4 regions of the Chelatococcus sp. XZ-Ab1 genome follow, and region 4 is predicted to be linked to each of the others. Evidence: predicted binding sites of a transcription regulator. Region 4 holds the regulator's gene; each other region holds the start of a gene.
What was found. Region 4 encodes PhoB, which activates phosphate uptake and scavenging genes when phosphate is short. Its sites were predicted from a motif close to TGTCATNNANCTGTCAT; they were not measured.
Positions count from the first base shown of each region.

Region 1: the regulator PhoB is predicted to act here: its motif matches at 2,129-2,145, upstream of ugpB (sn-glycerol-3-phosphate ABC transporter substrate-binding protein UgpB).
Region 2: the regulator PhoB is predicted to act here: its motif matches at 5,518-5,534, upstream of P2T65_RS00610 (DUF465 domain-containing protein).
Region 3: the regulator PhoB is predicted to act here: its motif matches at 5,728-5,744, upstream of phnF (phosphonate metabolism transcriptional regulator PhnF).

Region 1 covers NZ_JARKII010000003.1:336,082-343,679, forward strand. The annotation lists gene P2T65_RS07430 (sigma factor) at 1-857, opposite strand, end outside; gene P2T65_RS07435 (fumarylacetoacetate hydrolase family protein) at 883-2,061, opposite strand; gene ugpB (sn-glycerol-3-phosphate ABC transporter substrate-binding protein UgpB) at 2,211-3,524, shown strand; gene ugpA (sn-glycerol-3-phosphate ABC transporter permease UgpA) at 3,592-4,476, shown strand; gene ugpE (sn-glycerol-3-phosphate ABC transporter permease UgpE) at 4,489-5,340, shown strand; gene P2T65_RS07455 (allantoate amidohydrolase) at 5,644-6,900, opposite strand; gene P2T65_RS07460 (SDR family NAD(P)-dependent oxidoreductase) at 6,951-7,598, opposite strand, start outside.
Region 2 covers NZ_JARKII010000001.1:122,539-130,136, forward strand. The annotation lists gene P2T65_RS00575 (NAD(P)(+) transhydrogenase (Re/Si-specific) subunit beta) at 1-890, shown strand, start outside; gene P2T65_RS00580 (alpha/beta hydrolase) at 1,005-1,877, shown strand; gene P2T65_RS00585 (tetratricopeptide repeat protein) at 1,886-2,776, opposite strand; gene rpsU (30S ribosomal protein S21) at 3,027-3,257, opposite strand; gene P2T65_RS00595 (5-(carboxyamino)imidazole ribonucleotide synthase) at 3,399-4,484, opposite strand; gene purE (5-(carboxyamino)imidazole ribonucleotide mutase) at 4,477-4,968, opposite strand; gene P2T65_RS00605 (DUF465 domain-containing protein) at 5,129-5,353, opposite strand; gene P2T65_RS00610 (DUF465 domain-containing protein) at 5,560-5,748, shown strand; gene P2T65_RS00615 (acyl-CoA synthetase) at 5,824-7,452, opposite strand; gene P2T65_RS00620 (glycerophosphodiester phosphodiesterase) at 7,545-7,598, opposite strand, start outside.
Region 3 covers NZ_JARKII010000008.1:128,632-136,229, reverse strand. The annotation lists gene pyc (pyruvate carboxylase) at 16-3,459, shown strand; gene P2T65_RS13530 (cold-shock protein) at 3,619-4,350, shown strand; partial or broken gene P2T65_RS13525 (acetoacetate decarboxylase family protein) at 4,502-4,831, shown strand; gene phnF (phosphonate metabolism transcriptional regulator PhnF) at 4,835-5,560, opposite strand; gene P2T65_RS13515 (PfkB family carbohydrate kinase) at 5,801-6,691, shown strand; gene P2T65_RS13510 (substrate-binding domain-containing protein) at 6,771-7,598, shown strand, end outside.
Region 4 covers NZ_JARKII010000007.1:166,744-174,341, forward strand. The annotation lists gene P2T65_RS12265 (PstS family phosphate ABC transporter substrate-binding protein) at 1-469, shown strand, start outside; gene pstC (phosphate ABC transporter permease subunit PstC) at 583-1,956, shown strand; gene pstA (phosphate ABC transporter permease PstA) at 1,949-3,703, shown strand; gene pstB (phosphate ABC transporter ATP-binding protein PstB) at 3,745-4,554, shown strand; gene phoU (phosphate signaling complex protein PhoU) at 4,584-5,303, shown strand; gene phoB (phosphate regulon transcriptional regulator PhoB) at 5,342-6,043, shown strand; gene P2T65_RS12295 (GcrA family cell cycle regulator) at 6,134-6,679, opposite strand; gene P2T65_RS12300 (aspartate aminotransferase family protein) at 7,051-7,598, shown strand, end outside.

The DNA of each region.
Region 1 (7,598 bases), on a different contig from region 4:
TCGCCGTCGCTCGCCGCCATCACGATCCGCACCGGGCGTTCCTCCTCGTAAGTGACGAACCCTGCTTCGCCGGCAAAGCGCGCCGGCCGGTCGACGCGGCCGCGGCCGAGCTTGCGGGCGACCCCCAGCACCAGTCGCACGATCCGCCCGGCGCCGCGCACGATGTTGCGGGCGGCAAGCACCTTGCCGCCGCCGTCGGTCGTGATGGTCGCGTCAGGCGCCAGCAGGCGGATGAGGCGCTCGGCATCCCCGGCGGCGAGCGCGAGGCGGAACTCTTCCATGAGGGTTTCATGCCGCCGACGGCGCGCCAGGGCATCGGCCGGCGCCGCGGGGAGCTGCCCGTCGCCGAGCCGGCGCCGCGCCCGGGCGACGATCTGCCGGCAGGCCGCCTCGCTGCGGCCGAGCACTTCGGCAAGGCGGGCATAGGGCATGTCGATGAGCTCGCGCAGCACGAAGGCGCAGCGCTCCACCGGGCCGAGGCGCTCCATTAGCACGAGGACGGCATAGGGCAGGTCGCCGGCGAAGGCGTCGCCGTCGTTGGGTCCCGTCCAGGGCTCGGGCAGCCAAGGCCCGTCATAGGCGGCGCGCTCGCGCCGCGCGGCCCGCAGCCGGTCGATGGCGAGCCGGCTCGTCACCGTGACGAGCCAGGCCTCCGGATTGTCGATTGCCCCGCCGGCGGCATGGAAGCGCAGGAAGGCATCCTGCAGCACGTCCTCGGCGTCGCCCATCGTGCCGAGCATGCGATGGGCGATGGCAAGGAGCCGCGGCCGCACGGCGAGGAACGCGGCCGCTCCATCGTCTGCGATGGCATCGCCGGCGGCGTTCCCGGAGGCTGGCGGTCGGCGGTGCTGGTTCACGTCCGGTTCCGGTCCGCGGGGCGGCTCAGAGGAGGCCGCGCTTGGCGAGGTTGCGCATCAGCTGCCCGGTGCCGAAGGTCCACGGTGCGCAGTCCTGGCTGTGGCGCATGCGGTTGACGAGGCTGCCAAGCTGCGGGGCGGCGATGGTGACGACGTCGCCCACCTTGTGGGTAAAGCCCTTGCCCGGCGCATCGCGGTCCTCGACCGGCGCGAAAAGCGTGCCGAGGAAGAGCACCGCCCCGTCCGGATACTGGTGATGCCTGCCGATCATCTGAGCCGCGAGGTCGGCCGGGTCTCGGCTGATCTTCTCGATGGTGGAGAAGCCCTCCATGCGGAAGCCATCCTCGCCCTCGACGGTCAGCGTCACGTGCATGCGGCGCACGTCGTCGAGCGAGAAGCCGTCGTCGAAGAAGCGCAGGAAGGGGCCGACCGCACAGCTCGCGTTGTTGTCCTTCGCCTTGCCGAGGAGCAGGGCCGAGCGGCCCTCGACGTCGCGCAGGTTGACATCGTTGCCGAGGGTGGCGCCGACGATGCGCCCGTCCGAGGCGACGACCAGCACCACCTCGGGCTCGGGATTGTTCCAGGTGGAGATGGCGTGGATGCCGGCATCCGCTCCCGTGCCGACGCTCGACATGGGCTGGGCCTTGGTGAAGATCTCGGCATCCGGCCCGATGCCAACCTCTAGATACTGGCTCCAGGCGCCCTGGGCCACGAGCACCTCCTTGAGGCGCATGGCCGCGGGCGAGCCGGGCCTGAGGCGGGCGAGGTCATCGCCGACGAGGCGGTTGATCTCCTCGCGGATGGCCGCCGCGGCGTCCGCATTGCCACGCGCGCGCTCCTCGATGACGCGCTCCAGCATGGAGACGGCGAAGGTCACGCCCGCCGCCTTCACCGCCTGCAGGTCAATGGGCGCGAGGAGGTAGGGCCGGGTGGAATCACGCGTCGCCTCCACGGAATTGGCGAGGATGGCCTCGAGCGGACCCAATGATTCGCCCTTGGCGTCGCGCAGGGCGGCCGCAGGTGCGGAAGTTTCGCATAGGTCGCGCATCGTCGCGAAAGCGCGGCTGATATCGAAAACCTCGCCATCGCGGACGGTCACCACCGAAGGGCCGGCAACATCGGGCCGGAAGACGCGGCCGGCCAAGGCGGCCCTCGCAAAATCGGTCGGCAGGGTGGTGGCTGTGGAAAGGGTCAGGCCCCCCATGGATGCGCTCCTCGCTGAAGACTCAAATTTCGTTTCGCTTGCGTTTGTCGTCGATTATTCATTGAACTGTCATGTCATTGTCATGCTATGCTCGCTAGCAACGAAGAGAAGGGTCCCCGAGGGGGGCTCCGGGAGATGGGGAGGCTATCATGGCATCTCGTATTGTAACCATGGCAAGTGCGGCGGCTTTCATCGCCGCGGCAGGACCGGCTGCTGCCCAGACTGAAATCCAGTGGTGGCATGCCATGTCGGGCGCGCTCGGCGAGAAGCTCGAGAAGATCGCCAGCGACTTCAACGCCTCGCAGAGCGAGTACAAGGTTGTCCCGGTCTTCAAGGGCAGCTATCCGGAGACCATGACGGGCGCCATCGCTGCCTTCCGCGCCAAGCAGCACCCGACGATCGTGCAGGTCTTCGAGGTCGGCACGGCGACCATGATGGCGGCCAAGGGCGCCGTCTATCCCGTCTACAAGCTGATGGCCGACGAGAACGAGCCGTTCGATCCCAAGGCCTACCTGCCGGCGGTGACGGGCTACTACAGCGACACGCAGGGCAACATGCTGTCGTTCCCGTTCAATTCATCGACGCCGATCCTCTATTACAACAAGGATCACTTCAAGAAGGCCGGCCTTGACGAGAACACCCCGCCCAAGACCTGGCCGGAGGTGGAGGAGTTCGCCAAGAAGCTGCAGGCGGCGGGCATCGCGTGCGGCTTCACCACCCAGTGGCCGTCCTGGGTCCATGTCGAGAACTTCTCGGCCATGCACAACATCCCGCTGTCGACCGAGGCCAACGGCTTCGGCGGCCTCGGCACCGAGCTCAAGATCAACAACCCGACGCTCGAGAAGCACTGGACGGCGCTGGTCGACTGGCAGAAGTCGAAGATCTTCGACTACGGTGGCCGCCAGGGCAAGTCGGATCCCAAGTTCCTCTCCGGCGAATGCGCCATGACCTTCGCCTCCTCGGCGGCGCGCGCCAACATCATGGCCAATGCCAAGTTCGGCGTCGGCTACGGCATGCAGCCCTACTGGCCGGACGTGCAGGGCGCCCCGCAGAACTCCATCATCGGCGGCGCGACGCTCTGGGTCCTCGCCGGTCGTCCGAAGGAGGAATACAAGGGCGCGGCGAAGTTCTTCGCCTATCTGTCGAAGCCCGAGGTGCAAGCCTGGTGGCACCAGCAGACCGGCTACCTGCCGATCACCAAGGCCGCCTACGAGCTGTCGCAGAAAGAAGGTTTCTATGAAAAGAACCCGGGTTCCGACATCTCGATCAAGCAGATGAACCTCAACCCGCCGACCGACAACTCCAAGGGCCTGCGTCTCGGCAACTTCGTCCAGATCCGCGACATGATCGAGGAGGAACTGGAGAACGCGCTAACCGGCAAGAAGTCGGCGAAGGACGCGCTCGACGCGGCGGCGAAGCGCGGCAACGAGCTGCTCCGCCAGTTCGAGAAGTCCAACTCCTGAATAATGTAATGTAGAATGGCGGCGCCCGGACTGCATCGGGCGCCGCCCTGTTCCTTCTGGGGGGCCGATGCAGGCAAAACGGGTCACCTTCGGCGGCGGCATCGTGCCTTATCTGCTGCTTGCGCCGCAGCTTGCCATCACCATCATCTTCTTCCTGTGGCCCGCTGGCCAGGCGCTCTACACCTCGCTCTTTGCCGAAGACGCCTTCGGCCTGTCGCGCCAGTTCGTCGGCCTCGCCAATTTCGTCGCCCTGTTCGAGGATCCGAGCTACCGGTCGAGCTTCGCCATCACTGTGGTCTTCTCCGCGTCCGTCGCGGCCATCTCGCTCGGTCTCGGGCTCCTCTTCGCGCTCGCCGCTGACAAGGTGGGGCGCAAGGCGATGGTCTACCAGACGCTGCTCATCTGGCCCTATGCCGTGGCCCCGGCGGTCGCTGCCATCCTGTGGTGGTTCATGTTCGATCCGTCGGTCGGCGTGGTGGCGCGTGGTCTGCGGGCCATCGGCATCTACTGGAACCACCACCTCAACGGCACCGATGCGCTCATCATGGTCATTCTCGCCGCCTCGTGGAAGCAGGTGAGCTACAACTTCCTATTCTTCCTCGCCGGACTGCAGGCCATTCCGCGCACGCTTGTGGAGGCGGCGGCGCTCGACGGGGCGGGCCCCTGGCTGCGTTTCCGCAAGATCGTCTGGCCGCTGCTCGCGCCGACGACCTTCTTCCTGCTTGTCGTCAACATCGTCTACGCCTTCTTCGACACCTTCGGCATTATCCACGCGACGACCGGCGGCGGGCCCGGCCAGTCCACCACCATCCTCGTGTACAAGGTGTTCAAAGACGGCTTCGAATCGCTCAATCTCGGCGCTTCCGCCGCTCAGTCGGTGGTGCTGCTCGTCATCGTCATCGGCCTGACGGCGCTGCAGTTCCGCCATATCGAGCGCAAGGTCCATTACTGAGGGGGCGGGGACATGGTCGAATCCGGCCGCAAGCTGACTTTCGCCGCCCATGCGGCGCTCATCCTCGGCGTTGCCGCCATGGTGCTGCCGGTGTGGCTCGCCTTCGTGGCGTCCACCCATCCCGGCACGGACTTCCTCACTGGCCGCATCGGCTTTCTGCCGGGTGCGGCCCTCATCGCCAACTACAAGGAGGCGCTGTTTACCGGCTCCAGCGTCTCCGGCTTTCCGCCCGTCGGGCCGATGCTGTGGAACAGCTTCGTCATGGCCATGGCGATCGCCATCGGCAAGATCGCCATCTCGCTGCTGTCGGCCTTCGCCATCTGCTATTTCCGCTTCCCCTTCCGGGTCACGGCTTTCTGGCTCATCTTCATCACGCTGATGTTGCCGGTCGAGGTGCGCATCCTGCCGACCTTCGAGGTCGTGGCCAATCTCGGCATGCTCAACAGCTATTCGGGCCTCGCCATTCCGTTGATCGCCTCGGCGACGGCGACGTTCCTGTTCCGTCAGGTCTTCATGACTATACCGGACGAATTGACGGAAGCGGCGCGCATCGACGGGGCGGGGCCGCTACGCTTCTTCTGGTCCATCCTGATGCCGCTGTCGCGCACCAATATTGCCGCGCTTTTCGTCATCCTCTTCATCTACGGCTGGAACCAGTATCTGTGGCCGCTGCTCGTCACCACGGATCAGAGCTATTACACCATCGTCATGGGCATCCAGCGCCTCGCGGCCGCGGCGGCCGAGGCCGATCCCGTATGGCACCTCGTCATGACGACGACCATCCTCGCCATGCTGCCTCCCGTCGTGGTGGTCATTGCGATGCAGCGCCTCTTCGTGAAGGGGCTGGTCGAGACGGAGAAGTAGGCGGCGGCCCCGGCGGCGGGGTGCCGGCACGCGCCCCTCCCGACCGACCGCACGACCGTGGGCCATGAAAACGCGGATGGCCGGCTTGTGCATTGCGTGGATGCGAAGAGCGCGTAATCCGCACCGCTCGTCATGGCCGGGCTTGTCCCGGCCATCGACGCGTTTGGCGTTGCTCGCACTTTCAAGGTGCGGATGCCCGCAACAAGCGCGGCCATGACGACGGGACCGATGACAGACCGCTGACGAAACACCTTTATGCGTTTCTAGCCGGACAGGGCGGCAGGTCCCAGCCGTTCCCTGCCCTCACCCGTTGCGCGCGGCAAAAGCCTTGATGGCGTCCACAAGGACGCGCACGGCGACATCCGCGTCGTCGACGGTGATCGACTCAGCCGGATTGTGACTGATGCCGCCTTTGCAGCGCACGAAGACCATTGCCGAAGGGCACAGGCGCGCCATGGCCATGGCGTCGTGGCCGGCACCCGACGGCAGGTGCCGCGCGCCGATGCCCTGGCCCGTGACGGCCGTCTCCAGCGCGCGCATCAGGCCGGCGTCCATGGCGGTGGCAGGGGCGTCGAAATAGAGGTCGAGATCGAGCGCCACATGGCGCCGGGCGGCGATGTCGCGCATCTCGGCCACCATTTCCTCGACAATGGCGTGGCGCACGGGATCGTCCGGCGCGCGCACGTCGAGCATGAAGTCGACGCGGCCGGGAATGACGTTGGAGGCGTTGGGCGCCACCTTGGCCATGCCGATCGTCGCGACGGTCGAGGGATCACGGGCGCCGATGCGTTCGACGGCGAGGTTCATCTCGCTCAGCGCGGCGAAGGCATCGCGCCGCAGCGCCATCGGCACGGTGCCGGCGTGGCCGGCCTCGCCCGTCACCACGCCGCGCGCCCGGGTGATGCCGTTGATCGCGCTGACGATGCCGACCGGCAGGTTCTCGCGCTCCAGCACCGGTCCCTGCTCGATGTGGAATTCGATGTAGCCCTTGACGGAGCCCGGATCGCGGCCGAGCCGCGTCACGGCCTCGGGGTCGCCGCCGAAGGCGAGCAGGGCCTCGCGCAGGCTCACCCCGTCGTAGTCCCTGCCGTCGAGCCAGGCCGGGTCGTAGGTGCCGGCGATCGCCTGCGAGGTCGAGAGATTGGTGGGGAAGCGGACGTTCTCCTCGTCGCCGAAGGCCAGCACCTCGATGGCGAAGGGCATGCGCTCCCCGCGCCGGGCGAGCTCCTCGACGGCGACGATGCCAGCCAGCACCCCGAGCATGCCGTCATAGCTGCCGGCATCGACCACGGTGTCGATATGCGAACCGACGAGGAGCGCGGGCGCGCCCGGCTCGATCCCCTCGTAGCGGCCGACGACAGTGCCGGCGGCGTCGATCTGCGCGCTCATGCCCGCCGCCTCCATCATGCGCATCACCGCTTCGGCGGCGGCGCGATGGGCCGGCGACAGGTAGAGGCGCGTCAGGCGCCCCGGCTCGTCGGTATATTGATTGAGATCGGCGGCGAGCGTCATCAGGCGCTCGCCGAGCACGGTGGTGGGCAGGGGCGGCATGGCGATCATGGGGGTCAAGCTAGCGGGCCACGCCATGCCGCTCAAGCGCCATCAATAGATCAATAGGTGGCGCGCCCGCCGGACAGATCGAAGACGGCGCCCGTGGTGAAGCTGTTGTCCTCCGAGGCGAGGAAGGCGACCATGCCCGCCACTTCCTCGACCTCGACGAAGCGCCCGCGCGGGATCTTCGACAGCATGTATTCAATGAACTCCTCGCTCACCTGCTCGAGGATTCGCGTCTTGGCGGTGGCCGGCGTGATGCAGTTGACGGCGATGTTGCGGTCGGCGAGCTCCTTGCCGAGCGACTTGGTGAAGCCGATGACAGCGGCCTTGGACGCCGAATAGGCCGAGGCATTGGGATTGCCCTCCTTGCCGGCAATCGAGGCGACCAGCACGATGCGGCCGTAGTTGCGCGCGCGCATGCCGGGCACCAGCGCGCGGCAGCAATGGAAGGTGCCGTCGACATTGATCCGCTGCACGCGCGCCCATTCCTCGAGCGGGTATTCCCAGGCCTTGAACGTCGGCCCGGCGATGCCGGCGCTGTTGACGAGGATGTCGACGGCCCCATGCGCCGCCTCCGCCGCCCTGGCGGCAGCCTCGACAGCGGCATAGTCGGTGATGTCGACGGCGCGGGCCGAGACGTCCGCGCCCATCTCCTTGGCTGTCGCTTCGGCCAGCGCGCCGTCACGGTCCCACAACTCGACGTG
Region 2 (7,598 bases), on a different contig from region 4:
TTGCGCTCGCGGCGGCGCTCGTGGTTCTGATCATCCTCTTCGTGCTGACGGAGAGCCGGCTGGTCTTCTGGCTGATCACGCTCGTCAGCTTCGCCCTCGGCGTCCTGCTCATCATCCCGATCGGCGGCGCCGACATGCCCGTCGTCGTGTCGATGCTCAACTCCTACTCGGGCTGGGCGGCGGCCGGCATCGGCTTCACCCTGGGCAATCTCGCGCTCATCATCACGGGTGCACTGGTCGGGTCCTCGGGTGCGATCCTCTCCTACATCATGTGCAAGGGGATGAACCGCTCGTTCATCTCGGTCATCCTCGGCGGCTTCGGCGGCGAAAGCGCGATGGCGGCCGGCGGTGAGGCCGAGGCACGGCCCATCAAGCAGGGCTCGGCCGACGATGCCGCCTTCCTCATGAAGAATGCGAGCAAGGTCATCATCGTGCCGGGCTACGGCATGGCGGTGGCACAGGCGCAGCACGCGCTGCGCGAGATGGCCGACAAGCTCAAGCACGAGGGCGTCGAGGTCAAATACGCCATTCACCCTGTGGCGGGCCGCATGCCGGGCCACATGAACGTGCTGCTCGCAGAGGCCAATGTGCCTTATGACGAGGTGTTCGAGCTCGAGGACATCAACTCCGAGTTCGCGCAGGCGGACGTGGCCTTCGTCATCGGCGCCAATGACGTGACGAACCCGGCGGCCAAGACCGACCCGGCCTCGCCGATCTTCGGCATGCCGATCCTCGACGTGGAGAAGGCCAAGACCGTGCTCTTCGTCAAGCGCGGCATGGGTTCGGGCTATGCCGGCGTCGAGAACGAGCTGTTCTTCAAGGATAACACCATGATGCTCTTCGCCGACGCCAAGAAGATGGTGGAGGAGATCGTCAAGGCGCTGGACTGAGCGGCGCTTGGCCAACAGGCATCGGAAGGGCCGCCGCGAGGCGGCCTTTTTCCTGGCTGCCTCTCACGAGGCCGTGGCTGGCGGCAGCCGCCCCGCTCATGATATGGCGCCGACATGATCAAGATCGCGCTCAATGCCGCAGCGCTGTTCGCTATCGTCTACGGGCTGATCGTGGCGGGGCTTGTCGTATTCCAGCGCGACCTGCTGTTTCCAGCCGACGCCGCACCGATCGACGGCAGCGTCGCAGCCATCCCCGGGCTCGAGCAGGTGCAGATCGAGACGAGCGATGGCGAAAGGCTGAACGCCTGGGTGGTGCCGCCGGCGCCGGGCAGGGCGGTGCTCGTCTTCTTCCACGGCAATGCGGGCAATCTCGCGCTCGCCTTCCGTGTCAGCCGCTTCAGGCAGCTGGTCGCGGACGGTACCGGCCTCGTTGCTGTCAGCTACAGGGGCTATGGCGGATCGACCGGCAGCCCGAGCGAGGCGGGCCTGCACCGCGATGGCGCAGCGGCCTATGCCTATGCCGCCCATCGATTTGGCACCGAGCGGCTCTTCGCCTATGGCGAATCGCTCGGCACGGGCGTTGCCGTACGCCTTGCGGCCGAGCAGCGGCTGGTTGGCGTCATCCTCGAGGCGCCCTACCTGTCGACGGCCAAGGTGGCCGCCGGCATCTATCCCTTCGTGCCGGTGTCGCTGCTCATGAGCGACCAGTTCCGCAGCGAGGAAATCGTGGACCGTATCGGCGTGCCGATGCTCGTCCTGCACGGCATGCGCGACGGCGTCATCCCCTTCGCCCATGGCGAAGCGCTATTCGGCCTTGCCATAACGGCACGCCGTTTCGTGCGCTTCGTGGACGGCGGCCACGTCGATCTCTTCGACCATGGCGCGGTACCGCACATCCGGCGCTTTATCGCCGATGCCCTCACAGGGAGGGTTATCGGCGCGGATGTTCTGACCGTTTCGGCGCCGCAGGCGGCCGGCCGGCAGTAAAGGGCGGATCAGCGGAAGAGGGCGAGGCCGCCGCCGACGCGGGACATGCCTTCGCGCGCCACCTGGTTGCCGCTGTCGATGGCGAGAGCCCGCTGATAGGACTCAGTCGCCTGCGTACGGTCGCCCTGGCGCTCGAAGGCGACGCCGCGCCAAGCCCAGGCCACCGCATTGCGGTTGTCTGCGTTGAGGGCGGCGTTGAAGTCCTCGATCGCCTCCTGATACTTGCCGACGGCGACGAGACTCTGGCCGCGCGCGGCATAGGGCGCGCCGGCGAAGGGATTGCGGTCGATGGCCGAGCGGAAGTCGGCGATGGCAAGCTCGTTCTGCCCCTGGCGCTGGTGCACGAGGCCACGAGCATGATAGGCCTCCGCCGATTCGGGGTTGAGCTGGATGACCCGGGAGAGATCGGCCAGCGCCTGGTTGAAGTCGCCCTTGACGCGCAGCAGATTGGCCCGGCCGAGATAGGCGGGCCCGTAGTTGGGATCGGCCTGGATGGCACGGTTGAAATCGGCCAGCGCCTGGTCGTCCCGGCCGGTCTGGCGCAGCGACAGCGCCCGGTTGGTGTAGGCGGCGGCAAAGTTTGGATCGAGCTTGATGGCCTGGTTGAAGTCGCTCATTGCGTCGCTGTAGCGGCCGGAGCGCGCATAGGCCGCCCCGCGAGCGTTGTAGGCCTGGGGATCGTTCGGGTTGGCGCGGATCACATCCGACAGAGAGGCGATATTGGTCTTGCTCGCGTCCGGATTCTCCTGGACGAGCTCGGCCACACCGCGCGAGCCACCGACGCCGCTCACCGTCTCGCAACCGGCCAATGCAAGCGCCACGGCAAGCGGCAGCAGGCTGCGGCCGAGCGTTGTCGCCGACAGGATGGCACCAGAGGCCGACTTCCTCCGTTCGATCACGTCAATCCTCCACCCCGAACAACTTGAATCGTTTGTTGCGTGCCGGTTCTCGGACACAAGTGAGGCAGGAGCGTGAAGACCCTGGCGCGGCCGTGGCCTCGCAGGCACTCCCCCGAGAGGCGGGGCCGGCACATGCAAACAAAGCGCCCATCCGCGAGGAGGGCGCTTGCGCTGCCGGGGCCAGGACCCCGTGATGATAAGCCAATGCCGCGATGCCGGAGCGGGAGGCAATTCCTGCTGCGGCGGCCCCTCAGCGGGTCGGCTTCGGCTTGCTCGGCAGCAGGCCTTCGCGCTGCAGGCGCTTGCGCATCAGCTTGCGGGCGCGGCGGACGGCCTCGGCCTTCTCGCGGGCACGCTTCTCCGACGGCTTCTCGTAATGGCCGCGGAGCTTCATTTCCCGGAAGATGCCTTCGCGCTGCATCTTCTTTTTCAGCGCACGGAGCGCCTGATCAACGTTGTTGTCGCGAACGAGAACCTGCACGCGTCGTCTTCCCGCTTTTGAATTCGTGATGGGTGGCGAAACGCCATAATGGCGCGAACGGCGCGCCACAACCGTGGCAGGGTGGATAACAGATCGGACGGCGCCTGTCCACAGGTCCGGCGCCTGAAACCGGCCCCAGCCTCAGGTTTTGACGCGGGTGACATGGCCCATCTTGCGACCGGGCCGGGCTGTCGCCTTGCCGTAGAGGTGCAGATGCGCGCCTTCCTCCGCGAGGAGTTCCGGCCAGGCCGCCATGTCCTCACCGATGAGGTTGGTCATCTCCACCGATCCGACGAGCACGACCGAGCCGAGCGGCCAGCCGCAGATGGCACGGATGTGCTGTTCGAATTGCGAGGTCTTCGCGCCCTCGATCGTCCAGTGGCCGGAATTGTGCACGCGGGGTGCGATCTCGTTTACGAGAAGGCGCGGCGGCTCGCCGTCCGTCTCGACGACGAACATCTCGACGCACAGCGTGCCGACGTAATCGAGTGCCGTCGCGATGCGCCCGGCGATGGCGCGTGCCTCGTCGCACAGGTTCGCGGGCAGGGTGCCCGGCACCCGCGTGATGTGCAGGATGTGGTCGCGGTGCTCGTTCTCGCACAGATCATAGGCGGCGACGGAGCCATCGTGGCCGCGGGTCGCAACCACGGACACCTCGCGGGAGAAAGGCACGAAGCCTTCGAGAATCGCCGGCACGTGGCCAATGGCGCCGAGCGCCGTCGCCGGGTCGTCGCCCGTCCGGATGATGACCTGGCCCTTGCCGTCATAGCCGAAGCGGCGCGTCTTGAGCACCGCCGGCCGGCCGACAGCGGCGAGGGCGGCGCGCAGGTCCGTCTCGTTGGAGACGGCGCGGAAGGGCGCAGTGGCGATGCCGAGGTTGCTGACGAAGGTCTTTTCCTCGAGCCGGTCCTGGGCCACGGCGAGCGCCCGTGCGCCGGGGCGCAGCGGCACGTGCGATTCGAGGATATGGGCCGTGTCGGCGGGCACATTCTCAAATTCGTAGGTGACGACGTCGACGCTCGCTGCAAAGCCGACGAGCGCTCCCTCGTCGGTGTAGGAAGCAACCGTATGGCGGGCCGCCACCTCGAACGCCGGGCTGTCAGGCTCCGGCGCATAGACATGGGCCTTAAGGCCATAGCGTGCGGCGGCGAGCGCCAGCATGCGGCCGAGCTGGCCGCCGCCGAGGATGCCGATGGTGGAGCCTGGGGCGAGCATCGCGTCAGTCATCTTGCGGCCGCTCGGCCACGGCCGCGCTCTGGGCGGCGCGCCAGTCGTCGAGGCGCGCCGCGAGCCCCGTGTCGGAGAGGGCGAGCACCGCGGCGGCGAGAAGAGCAGCGTTGACGGCTCCGGCCCGCCCGATGGCGAGCGTGCCGACGGGAATGCCGGCCGGCATCTGCACGATCGACAGGAGGCTGTCCTGGCCCGACAGGGCCTTCGACTGCACGGGCACGCCGAAGACCGGCAGCGGGGTGAGCGAGGCGACCATGCCCGGCAGGTGGGCCGCGCCGCCAGCTCCGGCGATGATCACCTTGAAGCCCTCGTCCCGCGCCCCCCTCGCAAAGGCGAACAGCCGCTCCGGCGTGCGATGGGCAGAAACGATGCGCGCGTCGTGGGCGATGTCGAGCGCGGCCAGTGTCTCCGCCGCGTGGCGCATGGTCTGCCAGTCCGACTGGCTGCCCATGACGATGGCGACCGGCGTTTGCGTCGTCATTGATGATCCTGCGAAAAGTCTTCCGCGCGGGGCATACAGTAACAGGCGGCCAGTCGGCAATCAGCAATCGGCTCCGCTCGCGCGACGCGCCGACGCTGCGGGCGTTCGGGACACGAAATTGCGTCCGGTTGCTGCGAGGGGGGTGTCCGCCCGACTGCCGCTAGGCAATGATGTCCGGCGTCAGCCTGTCCTCGAGAAAGGTGATGCGATCCTTGAGGATGAGTTTGCGCTTCTTCAGCCGCTGGATCTGTAATTGGTCGGCGGGGCCGACGGATTCGATCGCCGCGATCGCCGCATCGAGGTCGCGGTGTTCCTCGCGCAGGCGATTGAGTTCGCCCATCAGTTGCTGGCGCTCGTCTTCGTCGTCGATATCGATGGTCATCATGGCGCTGCCCGGGGGCATCGATCCGGTGAATGACGGAAGTCGGAAGTATGCGGCGTGGCCGCACGCTCGGCAAGCCGAGCCCCTGCAAAAAGGGTGGCTTGCCCACGGCTCGCCGCCGGTGCACCGCCGATGGCGGAATCTGCTTCGACTCCGCCACAATGCTGTGTCACAGTTCTGTCGTCGGAGTGATCCGAAGGAGGAAAGCGATGTCTTTGAACGCCCATCTGGCCGAACTCGCAAAGCGGCACGAAGCGCTTGAGCGCGAGATCCAAACGGTGCAGGCCAGCCCCTCGGCTGACGAGCTCAAGATCGCGGAACTCAAGCGCAAGAAGCTGCAGTTGAAGGACGAGATGGAGCGCTTGCGTCATACGACGATATCGCAATCGATACATTGACGGATCTGCCGGCCGCACGACCGGCACGACGGCCACCCCTCAGGGTGGCCGTTTTCATATGGGCGAGCCGACGCGTCACGCCTCGCGGGCCATCTCGCGCAGGCGGAATTTCTGGATCTTGCCCGTCGAGGTCTTGGGCAGTTCGGTGAAGACCACGTGGCGCGGGCATTTGAAGGCCGCGAGTCGGCTGCGGCAGAAGGCGATCAGTTCCTCCGCCGTCGCCTCCGCCCCGGGCCTGAGCTCGACGAAGGCGCACGGCGTCTCGCCCCATTTCTCGTCCGGCTTGGCGACGACCGCGGCGGCCTGCACCGCCGGATGCTTGTAGAGCGCATCCTCGACCTCGATGGAGGAGATGTTCTCGCCGCCGGAGATGATGATGTCCTTCGAGCGATCCTTGAGCTGGATGTAGCCGTCGGGGTGCTTGACGCCGAGGTCGCCGGAGTGGAACCAGCCGCCGGCGAAGGCCTTGTCGGTGGCAGCCTTGTTCTTCAGATAGCCCTTCATCACAACGTTGCCGCGGAACATGACCTCACCTAGCGTCTCGCCGTCGGCCGGCACGGATGCGAGCGTCTCGGGGTCGCGCACGTCGAGGCCTTCGAGCACGAGGTAGCGCACGCCCTGGCGCGCCTTCTTCGCCGCATAGTCACCCGTCGGCAGGTCGTCCCAGGCGCTGTTCCAGTCGTTGACGACAGCGGGACCGTAGGTCTCGGTGAGGCCGTAGAGATGGGTCACGTCGAAGCCGGCGTCCTTCATGGCGGCCAGCACCGCCTCGGGCGGCGGCGCGGCCGCGGTGAAGAAGGCGACCTTCTGCGTGAAATCGCGCTTGTCCGTGGCAGGCGCATTGAGCAGCGTCGCCATGACGATGGGCGCGCCGCAAAGATGCGTGACGCCATGTTCGGCGAGCGCTGCATACATGGCGCCGGCGCGCACCTGGCGCAGGCACACATGCGTGCCGGCGACCACCGAGATGGACCAGGGAAAGCACCAGCCGTTGCAGTGGAACATCGGCAGCGTCCACAGATAGACGGGATGCTTCCCCATGCCGCAGGTGACGACATTGCCCATGGCAAGCAGGTAGGCACCGCGGTGGTGGTAGACGACGCCCTTGGGGTCGCCGGTCGTGCCCGAGGTGTAGTTGAGCGAGATCGCGTCCCACTCGTCGTCCGGCATCTGCCATGCATGGTCGGGGTCGCCGCCGGCGAGGAAGGTCTCATAATCCGTCTTGCCGAGGACCTCGCCGGGGCCGTCGTATTCGGGGTCGTCGTAGTCGATGACGAGCGGCTTCGCCTTGGCGAGGGCGAGTGCCTCGCGGATGGTTTTCGAGAACTCGCGGTCGGTGATGAGCACCCTGGTCTCGGCATGGTCGAGCGTGAAGGCGATGATGGCCGCGTCGAGCCGGGTGTTGAGCGTGTTGAGCACCGCTCCGGTCATGGGCACGCCGTAGTGGCATTCGAGCATCGCCGGCGTGTTCGACAGCATCACCGAGACGGTGTCACCGCGGCCGATGCCATGAGCTGCGAGCGCCGAGGCAAGGCGCCGGGCGCGAGCATAGAAGTCGCGATAGTTGCGGCGCAAACTGCCGTGGATGATGGCCGTACGCTCGGGAAAGACGCTTGCGGCCCGTTCGAGGAAGGTCAGCGGCGTCAGCGGCTGGAAATTGGCCGGGTTGCGGTCGAGGTGGAGGTCGTAGGCTGAGGCCGTCATCTTTCCAGTCCGCTTCGGAACTTGCGATGTGGCAGCCTAGCCGGCGAGGTTGCGGGCGATCAATCAGCCAAAGGGAGAGGCGCCTCGTCGGCCTAGGGTGCGACCGGCGCGGGCAGGGGCAGGCCCTTGGCGGCCATGACGGTGCG
Region 3 (7,598 bases), on a different contig from region 4:
TTTGAGGGGGCCTGCATGAAGATCAAGCGCCTGTTGGTTGCCAACCGCTCCGAGATCGCCATTCGCGTGTTTCGAGCGGCGACGGAACTCGGCATCCAGACGGTGGCGATCTATGCGGAGGAGGACAAGCTCTCGCTGCACCGCTTCAAGGCGGATGAGGCCTATCAGGTCGGCAGGGGCAAGGGGCCGCTCGAGGCGTATCTTTCGATCGACGAGGTGATCCGTGTCGCGAAAGAAGCGCGGGTCGACGCCATCCACCCCGGCTATGGCTTCCTGTCCGAAAGCCCGGAATTCGCCGAGGCCTGTGCCGCTGCCGGTATCGTCTTCATCGGGCCGAAGCCCGAAACGATGCGCACGCTCGGCAACAAGGTGGCGGCGCGCAACCTCGCCATTTCGGTCGGCGTGCCGGTGATGCCCGCGACCGACCCGCTGCCGGAGGATCCTGCCGAGATCAGGCGCCTTGCCGCCGAGATCGGCTATCCCGTGATGCTCAAGGCCTCCTGGGGCGGCGGCGGACGCGGCATGCGCCCCATCGAGAGCGAGGACAAGCTCATCGACGCCGTCATGAGCGCGAGGCGCGAGGCGAAGGCCGCCTTCGGCAAGGACGAGGTCTATCTCGAGAAGCTCGTGCGCCGCGCCCGCCATGTCGAGGTGCAACTCCTCGGCGACAGGCACGGCAACCTCGTCCACCTCTTCGAGCGCGACTGCTCCATCCAGCGCCGCAATCAGAAGGTGATCGAGCGCGCGCCGGCGCCCTATCTCGACGCGGCGACCCGCGCCGCCCTGTGCGAGGCGGGACTTAAGATCGGCCGGGCGACGGATTATGTCGGCGCCGGCACGGTCGAGTTCCTCATGGATGCCGACACGGGCGCCTTCTACTTCATCGAAGTCAACCCGCGCATCCAGGTGGAGCATACGGTAACCGAGGTCGTCACCGGGCTCGACATCGTCAAGGCGCAGATCCGGATTGCCGAGGGCGGGCGGCTGGGCGTCGCCGCAGAGACCGGCATTCCGCCGCAGTCCGAGATCGTGCTCGACGGCCACGCCCTGCAATGCCGCATCACCACGGAGAACCCGGAGAACAACTTCATCCCGGACTACGGCCGCATCACCGCCTACCGTGGCGCCTTCGGCTTCGGCATCCGCGTCGACGGCGGCACGGCCTATTCCGGGGCCGTCGTCACCCGTTTCTACGACCCGATGCTGGAGAAGGTGACGGCTTGGGCGCCGACGCCGGGCGAGGCCATCGCCCGCATGGACCGGGCGCTGCGCGAATACCGCATCCGCGGCGTCGCCACCAACCTCTTCTTCCTCGAGGCGGTGCTGTCGCATCCGAAGTTCCGCGGCAACGACTACACCACCCGCTTCATCGACGAGACGCCGGAGCTCTTCAGCGCGCCGCGGCGGCGCGACCGAGCGACCAAGCTGCTCACCTATATCGCCGACGTGACCGTGAACGGCCATCCGGAGGTGAAGGGCCGCGCCCGCCCGCCGGCCGAGGCCCGTCCGCCGCAGGCGCCCGTCTTTCCGGCGCCGTCCGGCGTGGAAGGCACGCGCCGGGTGCTCGACCGCCTGGGACCGAAAGGCTTTGCCGAGTGGATGCGCGCCGAGCGCCGGGCGCTCGTCACGGATACCACGATGCGCGACGCGCACCAGTCGCTCCTTGCCACGCGCATGCGCACCTTCGACATCGCCGGCGCGGCGGAGGCCTATGCCAATGGCCTGCCGCAGCTCTTCTCGCTCGAATGCTGGGGCGGCGCCACCTTCGACGTCGCCATGCGCTTCCTCACCGAGGACCCGTGGGAGCGTCTCGCACTGCTGCGCGAGAAGGTGCCGAACGTGCTCCTGCAGATGCTGCTGCGCGGGGCGAACGGCGTCGGCTACACCAATTATCCCGACAATGTCGTGCGCCATTTCGTCCGCCAGGCGGCGGAGGCGGGCATGGACCTCTTCCGCGTGTTCGACTGCCTCAACTGGGTCGAGAACATGCGGGTCGCCATCGACGCCGTCGGCGAGGCGGGCAAGCTGGCGGAAGGGGCCATCTGCTACACCGGCGACATCCTCGACCCTACCCGCGCCAAGTACTCCCTCAGCTATTACGTTGGCCTCGCGAAGGACCTTGAGAAGGCCGGCTGCCACATCCTCGGCATCAAGGACATGGCGGGGCTGCTGAAGCCCGCGGCGGCCAGGGTGCTGGTCAAGGCGCTGCGCGAGGAGGTCGGCCTGCCGATCCACCTTCACACGCACGACACCTCTGGCATCGCGGCAGCGAGCGTGCTGGCGGCGGTCGCCGCCGGGGTCGACGCCTTCGATGCGGCGATGGACGCCATGTCCGGTGCGACGTCCCAGCCCTGCCTCGGCTCGCTCGTCGAGGCCCTGCGCCACACGGACGAGGACACCGGGCTCGACCCGGAGGCCATCCGCCAGCTCAGCTTCTACTGGGAGGCTGTGCGCACCCAATACGCGGCTTTCGAGAGCGACCTGAAGTCCGGCGCCTCCGAGGTCTATCTCCACGAGATGCCGGGCGGCCAGTTCACCAATCTCAAGGAGCAGGCGCGCTCGCTTGGCCTGGAGACGCGCTGGCACGAGGTGGCCAAGGCCTACCGGGCGGCCAACGACCTCTTCGGCGATATCGTGAAGGTCACGCCTTCGTCCAAGGTTGTCGGCGACATGGCGCTGATGATGGTGGCGCAGGGGCTCACGCCGGCGGACGTGCTCGACGAGAAGCGCGACATCGCCTTTCCGGCTTCGGTCGTCGAGATGCTGCGCGGCGACCTCGGCCAGCCGCCCGGCGGCTGGCCCGAGGCCTTGCAGCGCAAGGTGTTGAAGGGCGAGACACCGGCCACGGCCCGGCCGGGATCCTTGCTGCCGCCGGCCGATCTTTCTGCCGCGCGCGCGGAAGCCGAGAAGCGCTGCGGCCGCGCCGTCAGCGAGCGGGAACTGGCCTCCTTCCTGATGTATCCGAAGGTCTTCGCCGAGTTCTGCGGAGCGAGCCGCAAGTATGGACCCGTATCGTCCCTGCCGACGCCGGTCTTCTTCTATGGCATGCAGGTGGGCGACGACATCGCCGTCACCATCGAGAAGGGCAAGACCCTCGTCATCCGCCTGCAGGCCGTGGGCGATACGGACGAGGAGGGGCAGGTACGGGTTTTCTTCGAGCTCAACGGCCAGCCACGCATGATCAAAGTCCCGAACCGCGCCGCCGCGGCGAGCCGGCCGGTGCGCCGCAAGGCCGACGAGGCGAACGAGAAGCATGTCGCCGCTCCCATGCCCGGCGCCGTCGCCACGGTGGCCGTCAAGGCGGGGCAGGAGGTCCGGGCCGGCGACATCCTTCTCACCATCGAGGCCATGAAGATGGAGACCGCTATCCACGCCGGCCGCGACGGGCGCGTCGCCGAGGTCGTGGTGGCGCCCGCCACACCTGTCGAAGCCAAGGATCTGCTCGTCGTTTTCGAATAGAGGCGGTCCCCGCGAAAAGGCAGTCGCGCAAAGCCGGAATCGAGGCTATGATTAGACTGTCGCCGCAAGCACGCTTACGGACGAGACCGCTCGGCCTGCCGCATGGCGTGGCCATGTGTTTTCGGGTATGATGAAAACTCTCCCAGTTGGATATCCTGTATGAACCGATACGATGATAACCGTGACGCCCGCCGCAGGGGTGGTGGCCGTCGCGACAGCTTTGACTCCCGTGACGGCGGTTTCGGGGGGCGCGACGGTGGCTTCGGCGGTCGCGACGGAGGCTTCGGCGGCCGTGATGGCGGCTTCGGAGGTCGTGACGGCGGTTTCGGGGGCCGCGAAGGTGGCTTCGGCGGTCGTCCGTCGCGCGATGCTTTTGCGGCGCCGGCCGGCCCGCCGACGGACGCGACGGTGAAGTGGTTCAATCCCGAGAAGGGCTTCGGCTTCGTCGCCTGCGAGGACGGGTCGGGCGATGCCTTCCTCTCCATGCGCTCGCTCGAAGCTGCCGGCTTCAGCGGGGCCGAGCCGGGAGCACGCATCGTCGTGCGCCTGCGCGAGGGGCCGAAGGGCAACCAGGTCGCCGAGGTGCTCGAGCTTGAGGACCTGCCGCCGCAGCCGCGCGCCCCGCGTGGCCCGCGCGCCGGTGGTGGTGGCTTCGCCCCACGGATTCCGGAAGGGCCGGCCGAGGAGATGGCGGGCACGGTCAAGTGGTACAACCGTGACAAGGGCTTCGGCTTCGTTCAGCCCGACGACGGTGGCCGTGACGTGTTCGTCCACGCTTCGACACTGCAGCGCGGCGGCATCGCCGATCTCGCCGAGGGCCAGCGGGTCAACATGAGCGTTGTCGCCGGCGCCAAGGGCCGCGAAGCCTCGATGATTTCCTACGCCGACTGACCGGCGGCGCAAGCCTCGCCGATCTTCGGGCGTCCATGATGAAAAAGCCGCGGGCGGCTGCGCCCGCGGCTTTTTGCTGCGTTGCGGCAAAGTTTTGCCGTCAGTGAAAGGTCGTTGCAAGATCTCGCCCGGCAAGATCTGCCCCGACAAGATCCGCGTGTGCGTGGCGACCGGAACGATAGGCTACAAGCATCGCAGCGCCGGTCTCGATGCCGTGCGGGCCGCGCTGATGCAGCCGAACTTCCCGCTCAAGATCATCCCGCATGTCGATGGCACGCCGCGCATCTGCGAACTCGTCGTATATTTCCTCGAGGACGTCGTCGTCGAAGGGCCGTGGACGGGGCTCGCGGCCCTGTCGCTCAACCCGCATGCGCTGGCGCCGGTGGCGGAACTGCCGGTGCTCGAAGTCGTGTCCGCCCTGCATCTCGTCGCCGATCTGACGCGCGGGCGAGGGCGCGTCGCCCACGTCTATCTGGCGCGAGGCTCAGGTCGTTTCCACACGCACGCGCACGGTGCCGCCGCGCAGCACTGTGTTGCCGAACAGGACCGGGCGGCCTTCCCCGTCCGTGTCCACATAGCTCAGGACGATCACCGGCTCGTCGAGATCGATGCCGAGCGCCGCCGCCTCGACCTTGCGGGGCATGCGCGTGTCGATCCAGGTGGCGCGGCGCAGGAGTCTGCGGCAGTCGAACTCCGCAAGGGTGGCCGACAGGCTGCGCAGTCGGGCGAAGGCGGTGTCGATGCCGGCGAAACGGGCGGCGTCGAAATAGTGATAGCCGTAGGACAACAGGCGCGAGCCGGCCTGGCGCAGCGTCTCCAGCACCAGCAACTCGCCGCCCCTGTCGATCTGCAGCAGGCCGGCGAGATAGTGCGACGTGGGGCGGCGGTAGGAGGCGATGAGTTCGCCGGTGGTCGCATCATTCATGGCCTGCTCGAGTTCGCTCGTGCTGGGTTGGCGGGCGATGCGGTATTCCGGCTGCTCGTCCGTGACGAAGACGCCGGCCCCCTGCCGCGAGACGACGAGGCCCTTGTCCGCCAGCTTGAGTAGCGCCATGCGGACCGTGTGGCGATTGACCCCGTAGCGCCGCGACAGTTCCAGCTCGGATGGAAGCTTCTGACCCGACGCCACGAGTCCGCCGCGAATCTCGAACTCGATGTCGCTCAGGATCTGTCGCCAGACGGGTACGGAAGCTGTTCGATCAAGAGGCAAGCCATCGGAAAAGGAAGGGCAATCGTTCATAGCGAGCCTGTTCGCTTCTTCATATGCCGAAAAATAAAGTAAAATTCTACTTATCCAAATTAATGCATCCCGTTGATGTAAAAAACCACCCATATATCCGAGGGGCTAGAATGGCGCGCGATCCGCGCAAGGCATCTTGACGTGCGTCCGTCATGCTGGCATCGCCGCTTGTCAAGTCTCGCACGCGTGCGGCCGCATATCGAGCCCTGAATGCAAACCGTCCTGTGTATCGGCATCGCCACCCTCGATTATGTCTACAAACTCGACGCGCTGCCGACACGGGCAGAGAAATATCGCGCCCGGGATGTTGCCGTGACGACGGGCGGTTGCGCCGGCAATGCGGCCGTAGCCATCGCGCGCCTCGGCGGCCGGGCCAGACTCATCGCGCGCCTTGGGGACGATCGCGTCGGTGACGACATCGTGGGCTCGCTCACGGACGAGGGCGTCGACTGCAGCGGTGTCGTGCGCCTCGGCGGGCTGCGTTCGCCAGTGTCGGCGATCCTCGTCGATGCGGCCGGCGAGCGCACCGTGATCAGCTATTCCGATCCGCGCTACCCCGCCGCCGTGGAGAGCCTTCCCGCGGCGCTGCCGCAGGGAACCGGCGCCGTGCTCGGCGACACGCGCTGGCAGGAGGGGGCGGCGCGGATCTTCATGCTAGCCCGCGCGGCCGGCGTGCCGGCGGTATTCGACGTCGACCGGGCCCCGGATCACCCGGGAGTCCTCGATGCCGCGAGTCACATCGCCTTCAGCGCACAGGCGTTGCGGGAACGGACGGGGCTGGAGGATCCGCGGGAAGGGCTCCGCAGCCTCGCCTCGCGCCTCCGTGACAGCTGGCTTGCCGTGACGACGGGAGAAGGCGGCGTCTTCTTCATCGAGGACGGCAAGGTCGCGCACGAACCGGCTTTTGCGGTGGATGTGATTGATACCCTGGGGGCCGGCGATGTCTGGCATGGCGCGCTCGCCCTTGCCCTGGCGGAGGGCATGGCGCCCCGCCCCGCCGTACGCTTTGCAAATGCGACCGCTGCCATCAAGTGCACGCGCTTCGGCGGTGGCCGCGGCGCCCCCCGCCGGGCGGAGGTGGAGCATCTGCTCCGAGGCTAGGCTGGCCGGGCGTTTTCTGTCTTGCCGGGGGTGATCTTGCGTTGCGCACCTCAGAAAATGAGGGCAACATGCCTCTATCATGAGCATGATCGCCGAACGGATAACGCTGGAGGATGTCGCGCGGGAGGCGGGCGTGTCGCTCGCGACGGTGGACCGCGTGCTCAACCGGCGCCCCGGCGTGCGCGAGAAGACCGCCGCCAAGGTGCAGGCGGCCATCGCCAAGCTCGGCTACCGGCCCGATCCCGTCGCTGCGCGTCTGGCGCGCAAGGAGACCTTCCGTTTCTGTTTCATCCTGCCGACGGGCACCAACACCTTCATGAGCAATCTCGAGGAACAGGTGGGAGTGGCGGCCGAGTGGCTCGTCACCCAGCGGGCCTTTGTCGACATGCTGCATGTCGATGTCTTCGATCCCGATGTTCTTGCCACCGCGCTCGAGCGCCTGGAGGGGCGCTATCACGGCGTTGCGGTCATCGCGCTCGATCATCCGCGCGTCCGGGCCGCCATCGACGATCTCGTCGCCCGCGGCTCGGCGGTGGTGACGTTGGTGTCAGACGCGCCGACTTCGCGCAGGCTGCGCTATGTCGGTATCGACAACACGGCCGCCGGTCGCACGGCCGGCACGCTGATGGGGCGCTTCTCAGGGGGGCGCGAGGGATCTGTCGCGCTCATCGCCGGGTCGCTCGCCCTGCGCGACCACGCCGAGCGGCAGTTCGGCTTCATGCAGGTGGTGAACGGAGAGTTCCCCAACCTGAGGACCCTGCCGCTGCGCGAGGGGCGCGACGATTCCGAACTGACGCGCAAGGTGACCGAGGACATCCTCGCCGCCCATCCTGATCTCGTCGGCATCTATAATGTCGGCGCCGGCAACCGCGGCATCGCTGCCGCCCTCGAGGCAGCCGGCCGGGAG
Region 4 (7,598 bases):
GAAGGTTCTCGCCGATCTCAAGAAGAGCGACGCGAAGGCTTTTGCCGCCGCCTGGAAGACGATCCGCGAGGACGGTGCCTACATCGACGCCGGCGAGAACGACAACCTCATCGTCCAGAAACTCGACGCCAACCCCAAGGCGGTCGGCATCTTCGGCTATTCCTTCCTCGAGGAGAACGCGGCCAAGATCAAGGGGGCCAAGATCGACGGCGTGGAGCCGGACTTCGACACCATCGCCGACGGCAAGTACTCGGTTTCCCGCCCGCTGTTCGTCTACTTCAAGAAGCAGCACATCGGCGTCGTGCCCGGGCTCGATAAGTTCATCGCCGAATACGTCTCCGAGAAGGCACTCGGCGAGGATGGCTACCTGTCGCGCAAGGGTCTCGTGCCGCTGCCGACCGACCAACTTGCCAAGGTGCGCGCCGACGTCGAGGCGCAGAAGCCGCTTGCCGCCGACGCCGGGCTTTGATCCGTTGACGCAGGCGAAGCGGGTGGACCATCCACCCGCTTCGTTTTGCCGTCAAAATGCGGTAGAGCCGGTCGCCGACGCGGCCTCCTGCCGCTGCTCTCCCGGGGGCGGAGATGGTTAGCTTGTTCTTCCTGCTCATTGTCGCCGTTGCGCTGGCGGCCTTCGCTTTCGGACGTTCCAGGGGGCGTGCGTTCGTCGGCGGCGGCGCTCGGCTTCATTCGTTGCCCGTCTATCACGGCCTGTTTCTGGCCACGCTATGCGTCCTGCCCATGCTCGTCGTCCTGGCGGCCTGGACACCGGTTGCGCCACGCTACGTCGAGGCTCGCACGCTTGCCGCCCTCCCGGCGGAGCTTGCGCCGCAGACCACGCTGGAAAAGGAAGGACGCCTGCGCGAGGCCCGCCTCGTCGCTCTCGGTCAATTCGCGGGCACGCCCGATGCCGGCACGACCGTTGCCGCCGGCGCCTACGCGGGCGCTCGAACCGAGGCGGAGGTGACTCTCCTCGTGCTCGGCCTCGCCGGGGCTGCGGCCGGCTTCGTCTTCGGTCGTCGGCGTCTGGCGCCCGACTTTCGGGCGCGCAACAGTTTCGAGCATGTCACCAAGGTCGTCCTCATCGCTTGTTCGGGCGTCGCTATCCTGACGACCGTCGGCATCGTCTTCTCGGTGCTGTTCGAGACGCTACGCTTCTTCGCGCGCTATCCTTGGTACGATTTCCTCTTTGGCCTGCAGTGGTCGCCGCAGACGGCGATCCGCGCCGATCAGGTGGGCCAGTCCGGCACCTTCGGCGCGGTGCCTCTCTTCGCCGGCACCACGCTCATCATGCTGATCGCCATGATGGTCGCGGGTCCGGTCGGCCTCTTCGCCGCGATCTACATGTCCGAATATGCGACGCCGCGTGTCCGGGCCGTCGCCAAGCCCGTGCTCGAGGTGCTCGCCGGCATCCCGACCGTGGTGTTCGGCTTCTTCGCCGCGCTCACCGTGGCGCCCTTCATCAAGAACGTCGGCGAGTCGCTCGGCCTGTCCGTTGCGTCGGAGAGCGCGCTGGCCGCCGGCCTCGTCATGGGCGTCATGATCATTCCCTTCGTCTCGTCCTTGTCGGACGACGTCATCAACGCCGTGCCGCAGTCGCTGCGCGACGGCTCCTACGGCATGGGCGCGACTCGGTCGGAGACCATCAAGCGCGTCGTGCTGCCGGCCGCACTCCCCGGCATCGTCTCGGCCCTCATGCTCGCCATCTCGCGGGCCGTCGGCGAGACGATGATCGTCGTCATGGCCGCGGGCCTCGCTGGCAACCTCACCTTCAATCCGCTCGAGGCCGTCACGACCGTTACCGTGCAGATCAAGACGCTCCTCGTCGGCGACCAGGAGTTCGACAGCGCCAAGACCCTGTCAGCCTTCGCCCTCGGCTTCGTGCTCTTCTTCTTCACGCTGGCGCTCAACATCATCGCCCTGCGCATCGTTCGCAAATACCGAGAGCAATATGACTGACATTGCTGCACCCCCTCAAGGCGCCCGTCGGTTCGGTCTCTCGTCGGCCGAGGCCCAGGCGCGGTTGAGGCGGCGCCACGCCGCGGAGGCACGGTTCCGTGCCTATGGCATCGGCGCAATCGCGCTCGCGGCGATCTTCCTCGTCGTCCTGATCGGCGACGTCATCGTCAAGGCGATGCCGGCTTTTACCGAATATCGCCTGACCATGACGGTGACGCCGACGCTGGAGCAGGTGTCCAGCGACGGCACCACCGATCCGCAGGCGCTGCGCAGCGGCGATTATGACGCCGTGCTGCGCAGGGGCTTGCAGGAACTCTTCCCGCAGGTCACGACGCGTGCCTTGCGCCGCAAGCTCAACAACGACCTTCTGTCGTCTGGCGCGGCGATGACGCTGCGCAATCGGGTGCTGGCCGATCCCTCCGCCATCGGCCAGCCGGTGACGATCGAGGCACTGCTCGACGACGCGGCCGACCTCTACCTCAAGGGCCTGATGACCGGGCGGCGCGAGAGCGTCGGCCAAGGGCAGGCGCAGGTGACGCTGGACGGCGAGGACGTGGTGCTGACGAGCTCGGCCCCCGATTTCGCCCGCGCCCTTGCCGAGGTCAAGGAGAGCCTGCGCGAGGAGGCGGCCGCCGACCGTCGCGAGGCCGCACGGCTGACCGCCGCGGCGGCCGATGTCGCCGGCGACCAGCGCGAGGCTCTGCAGAAGCGCATCGCCGACCTCGAGGGCGATGCCGCTGCCGCCGAGGCACGCGCTGCCGCGGCTGATGCGCCCGAGCGGCTGACGGCTGACCTGCCCTCGAAACTCGTCTTCATCAACGGCGGCATCGTCAAGCTGACCGAGATCGGCGCCTCCGAGGCGCGCGGCACGGTGCTCGTGCCGCTGGCCAATACCGACGCTGTGACGGCGGGTGGGTGGGACATCCTCACCCTGACCCAACCCGAGGCGAACCGTCGGCTTGACGACCAGGTGGTCGCCTGGCTCGAGGACCTGAAGCAGCGCGGCATGGTAGCGTCGCATTTCGCCAGCCGCTTCTTCACCTCTGGCGACAGCCGCGAGCCGGAGCAGGCGGGTATTCTCGGAGCTCTCATCGGCTCGGCGCTGACCATGCTGGTGACGCTGGTCCTGTGCCTGCCGATCGGCGTCGGTGCCGCCGTCTATCTCGAGGAATTCGCGCCGAAGAACCGGCTGACGGACCTCATCGAGGTCAACATCAACAATCTCGCGGCGGTGCCCTCGATCGTCTTCGGTCTGCTCGGCCTTGCGATGTTCCTCAACTTCTTCGGCCTGCCGCGCTCGGCGCCACTCGTCGGTGGTCTCGTCCTCGCTCTCCTGGTGCTGCCGACGATCATCATCGCGAGCCGCGCCGCCCTGAAGTCGGTGCCGCCGTCGATCCGCGAGGCGGCGCTCGGCATCGGCGCCTCGCACCAGCAGGCGGTGTTCCACCACGTGCTGCCGCTCGCCATGCCCGGCATCATGACCGGCACCATCATCGGCATGGCGCATGCGCTGGGGGAAACCGCGCCGCTGCTCCTCATCGGCATGGTCGCCTTCATCGTCGACGTACCGGGCTCAATCACCGATGCGGCGACGGCGCTGCCCGTACAGATCTACCTGTGGTCGGACCTGCCGGAGCCGCTGTTCCAGGCCAAGACCGCCGCCGCCATCCTGGTTCTGCTCGCTTTCCTCTTTATCATGAACGGTCTCGCCATCCTGCTGCGCCGCCGCTTCGAGCGCCGCTGGTGAGCCGCGTCGCGGGCCGAAGGGAGTTCTCAATGATGACGACGATGCCGAACATCGAGCTGGCGAAGGCCACGGTGGCCGAAGTCGCGGACGAGGCAGCGACGAAGGTCGTGGCCCGCGAGGTCAACGTCTATTACGCCGACAAGCACGCCTTGCACGATGTCTCGATTGACATTCCTGAGAAGGCGGTCACCGCCTTCATCGGCCCGTCCGGCTGCGGCAAGTCCACCTTCCTACGCTGCATCAACCGGATGAACGACACGATACCGATCTGCCGCGTCAGCGGCCGCATCGAGATCGACGGCAGCGACATCTATGACCGGAATCTCGACCCGGTGCAGTTGCGGGCGAAGGTCGGCATGGTGTTCCAGAAGCCGAACCCCTTCCCCAAGTCGATCTACGAGAACGTCGCCTACGGGCCGCGCATCCACGGGCTCACGAGCTCCAAGGCCGACCTCGACGAGGTCGTCACCATGAGCCTCAAGCGCGCCGGTCTCTATGAGGAGGTGAAGGACCGTCTCGCCTCGCCGGGCACCGGCCTCTCCGGCGGCCAGCAGCAGCGCCTGTGCATCGCCCGTGCCATCGCCGTCAATCCCGAGGTCATCCTCATGGACGAGCCGTGTTCGGCGCTTGATCCCATCGCCACGGCAAAGATCGAGGAGTTGATCGACGAATTGCGCGAGAACTACACCATCGTCATCGTCACGCACTCGATGCAGCAGGCGGCGCGCGTCTCGCAGCGCACGGCGTTCTTCCACCTCGGCAAGCTCGTGGAAGAGGGGCCGACGGAGCAGATCTTCACGGCGCCGCAGGACAAGCGGACGCAAGACTACATCACTGGGCGCTTCGGCTGAGGCTGCCGCAGCAACAAGGATTGCCGACGATGACCGATCATATCGTCAGCTCGTACGACGTCGAGCTCGATACCCTGCGCAGCAAGATCGCCGAGATGGGTGGCATCGCCGAGAAGATGCTGGGCGATGCGACGATAGCCCTCGTGCGGCGCGATGCAGCCCTCGCCCAGGCGGTCATCGCCGTTGACGAGCGGCTCGATGCCCTGCAACACGACGTCGAGGAACGCGCCGTGCTCACCATCGCCAAGCGCCAGCCGATGGCGGTCGACCTGCGCGAGATCGTCTCCGCCATCCGCGTGGCGGGCGATATCGAGCGCGTCGGCGACCTCGCCAAGAACACCGCCAAGCGTGTCGTCGCCATCAGCAACGAGATGCAGCCGCAGAAGATCGTCGGTGGCGTGCAGCACATGAGCGACCTCGTGCAGGCCCAGCTCAAGGATGTGCTCGACGCCTATGCGCAGAAGGACACGGCCCGCGCGCTCGACGTGTGGCAGCGCGACGATCGCATCGACGCGCTCTACACCTCGATCTTCCGCGAACTGCTGACCTACATGATGGAAGACCCGCGCAACATCAGCTTCTGCACGCATCTCCTGTTCCTCGCCAAGAACATCGAGCGCATCGGCGACCACACCACCAACATCGCCGAGACCATCCACTATCTTGTCACCGGAAAGCCGCTCGCCGCCGAACGGCCGAAGAGCGACGACTCGAGCTTCACCACCGTGCCGGTCTCCGGCCGGCAGTAAGTGTCGATCACGCGCCAGCGTCCACCACGGAAGGACCGATGGGACCCCGTATCCTCATCGTCGAAGACGAAGAGCCGCTCACACTCCTCCTGCGCTACAACCTCGAGGCCGAAGGCTATACCGTCGATGCCGTCGCGCGCGGTGACGAGGCCGAGGTGCGCCTGCGCGAGCAGGTCCCGGACCTCGTGCTGCTCGACTGGATGCTGCCGGGACTGTCCGGCATCGAGCTATGCCGGCGCTTGCGTGCCCGCCGGGAAACGGAACGGCTGCCCGTCATCATGCTCACCGCCCGGGGCGAGGAGGGCGAGCGCGTGCGCGGTCTCGCGACCGGCGCGGACGATTACGTCGTCAAGCCCTTCTCCGTACCGGAGCTCCTGGCGCGCGTGCGTGCCCTGCTGCGCCGCGCCAAGCCGGGCCATGTGGCCACCGTGCTCACCGCCGGCGATATCGAGCTCGACCGCGAGACCCGGCGCGTACGCCGTTCTGGCCGCGAGCTTCACCTCGGCCCCACCGAGTTCAAGCTGCTCGAGTTCCTGATGCAGAGCCCCGGCCGTGTCTTCACGCGCGAGCAGTTGCTCGACGGCGTCTGGGGCCACGACGTCTATATCGACGAGCGCACGGTGGACGTGCATGTCGGACGCCTGCGCAAAGCCATCAACCGGGCCCGCAAGCCGGACCCGATCCGCACGGTGCGCGGCGCCGGCTATTCCTTCGACGAGACCTTTTCGCACGCGGAGTGAAGCGCGATGCTGCCGCCATCCCCCGGTGCGGCCAGCAAAGAGGCCGGAGCGGCCCGCTCCGGCCTCTTTGCTGGCCGCTTCTGTCCCCGGTCAGGAGCGCATCACCTTCTTCTCGCGCCGACGGTCCGCCGCCGGCTGGTAGGCGATGCGCGCATGGTGCGCGCAATAGGGCATGCCGAGGAGGGAGCGCGCGCCGCAGAAGCGGAAGTCCGGCGTCGTCGGGTCACCCATCGGCCAGCGGCACATGGCTTCCCGCAGCTCCATGATGGTCACGCGCTCGCTCAGCGGCACGACCACCTCGTCCTGGGGCTGGAACTGTTCCTGCGGCACCGCCTCGGTCTCGAGCTCGGGCGCCGCGGCGAGGGCTGTGTTGCCGCGCACGACGGTCTGGCCCGATGGCTGCGTCATAGGATGGCTCGGGCTGCGTGTGTGCGCGGCCTTCCGCGGCCGGGAGGCCGCCGGTGCCGCCGACTTGGCGCGGCCGGAAAGCCCGAGGCGATGCACCTTGCCGATGACGGCATTGCGCGTCACGCCGCCGAGCTCAGCGGCGATCTGGCTGGCGCTAAGGCCTTCGGTCCAGAGCTTGCGCAGCAGCTCCACCCGCTCGTCGCTCCAGGTATTGCTCTGATCGCTCATCGCTCTCTCCGCCCGGCTCGTTCCGGCGCGCGCAAGGGGAGCGCGAAAGAGGCTCTCGCCTCGTCGCATCCTGCTGCAGGTAGCGCCGATAGGGAATTGGCCACACGATATGTCGTGGTCTGTGGCTCGGAAGCTACAATATGAGGGAAGGCACGAGCAAGGCTTCGCGCCGGCCGATCTGCGTTTTCCCCAAGATCGTGACAGCAATCGGGCGCCGGCTGATCGATCGTATCAATGCGATTGAATTGACAGTCCCTGTGACCCATCTAAAATTGTGGACGGTGCCGCCCCTGCCCGGGCGGCACTTTGATTTTCGGGAAAATCCGAGGCGTCCGGCGGCAGGCCGGCGCCTCATCGCGGAGACGAGAGACGTGACTTCGCCGCTTCTGCAGACCTATGCGCGGGCCGACATCGAATTCGAGAAGGGCGAGGGCGCGTGGCTCGTGACGCGAAGCGGCGAGCGATACCTCGATTTCGGCGCCGGCATCGCTGTCAACGCCCTCGGCCATTGCCATCCGCATCTCGTCGAGGCGTTGACCGCGCAGGCCGGCAAGCTCTGGCACACGTCGAACCTCGTGCGCATCCCCGAGGGCGAGCGGCTCGCCCAGCGGCTGGTCGATGCGACTTTCGCCGACAATGTCTTCTTCACCAATTCCGGCGCCGAGGCGCTGGAATGCGCCATCAAGATGGCCCGGCGCTACCATTCGTCCAAGGGCCAGCCCGAGCGCTTCCACATCGTCACCTTCGAGGGCGCCTTCCACGGCCGCACGCTGGCGACCATCGCCGCCGGCGGCCAGAAGAAATATCTCGAGGGCTTCGGCCCCAAGGTCGAAGGCTTCGACCAGGTCGCCTTCGGCGACTGGGAGGCGCTCGAGGCCGTCGTCGGCCCGCAGACCGGCGCCATCCTCATCGAGCCGAT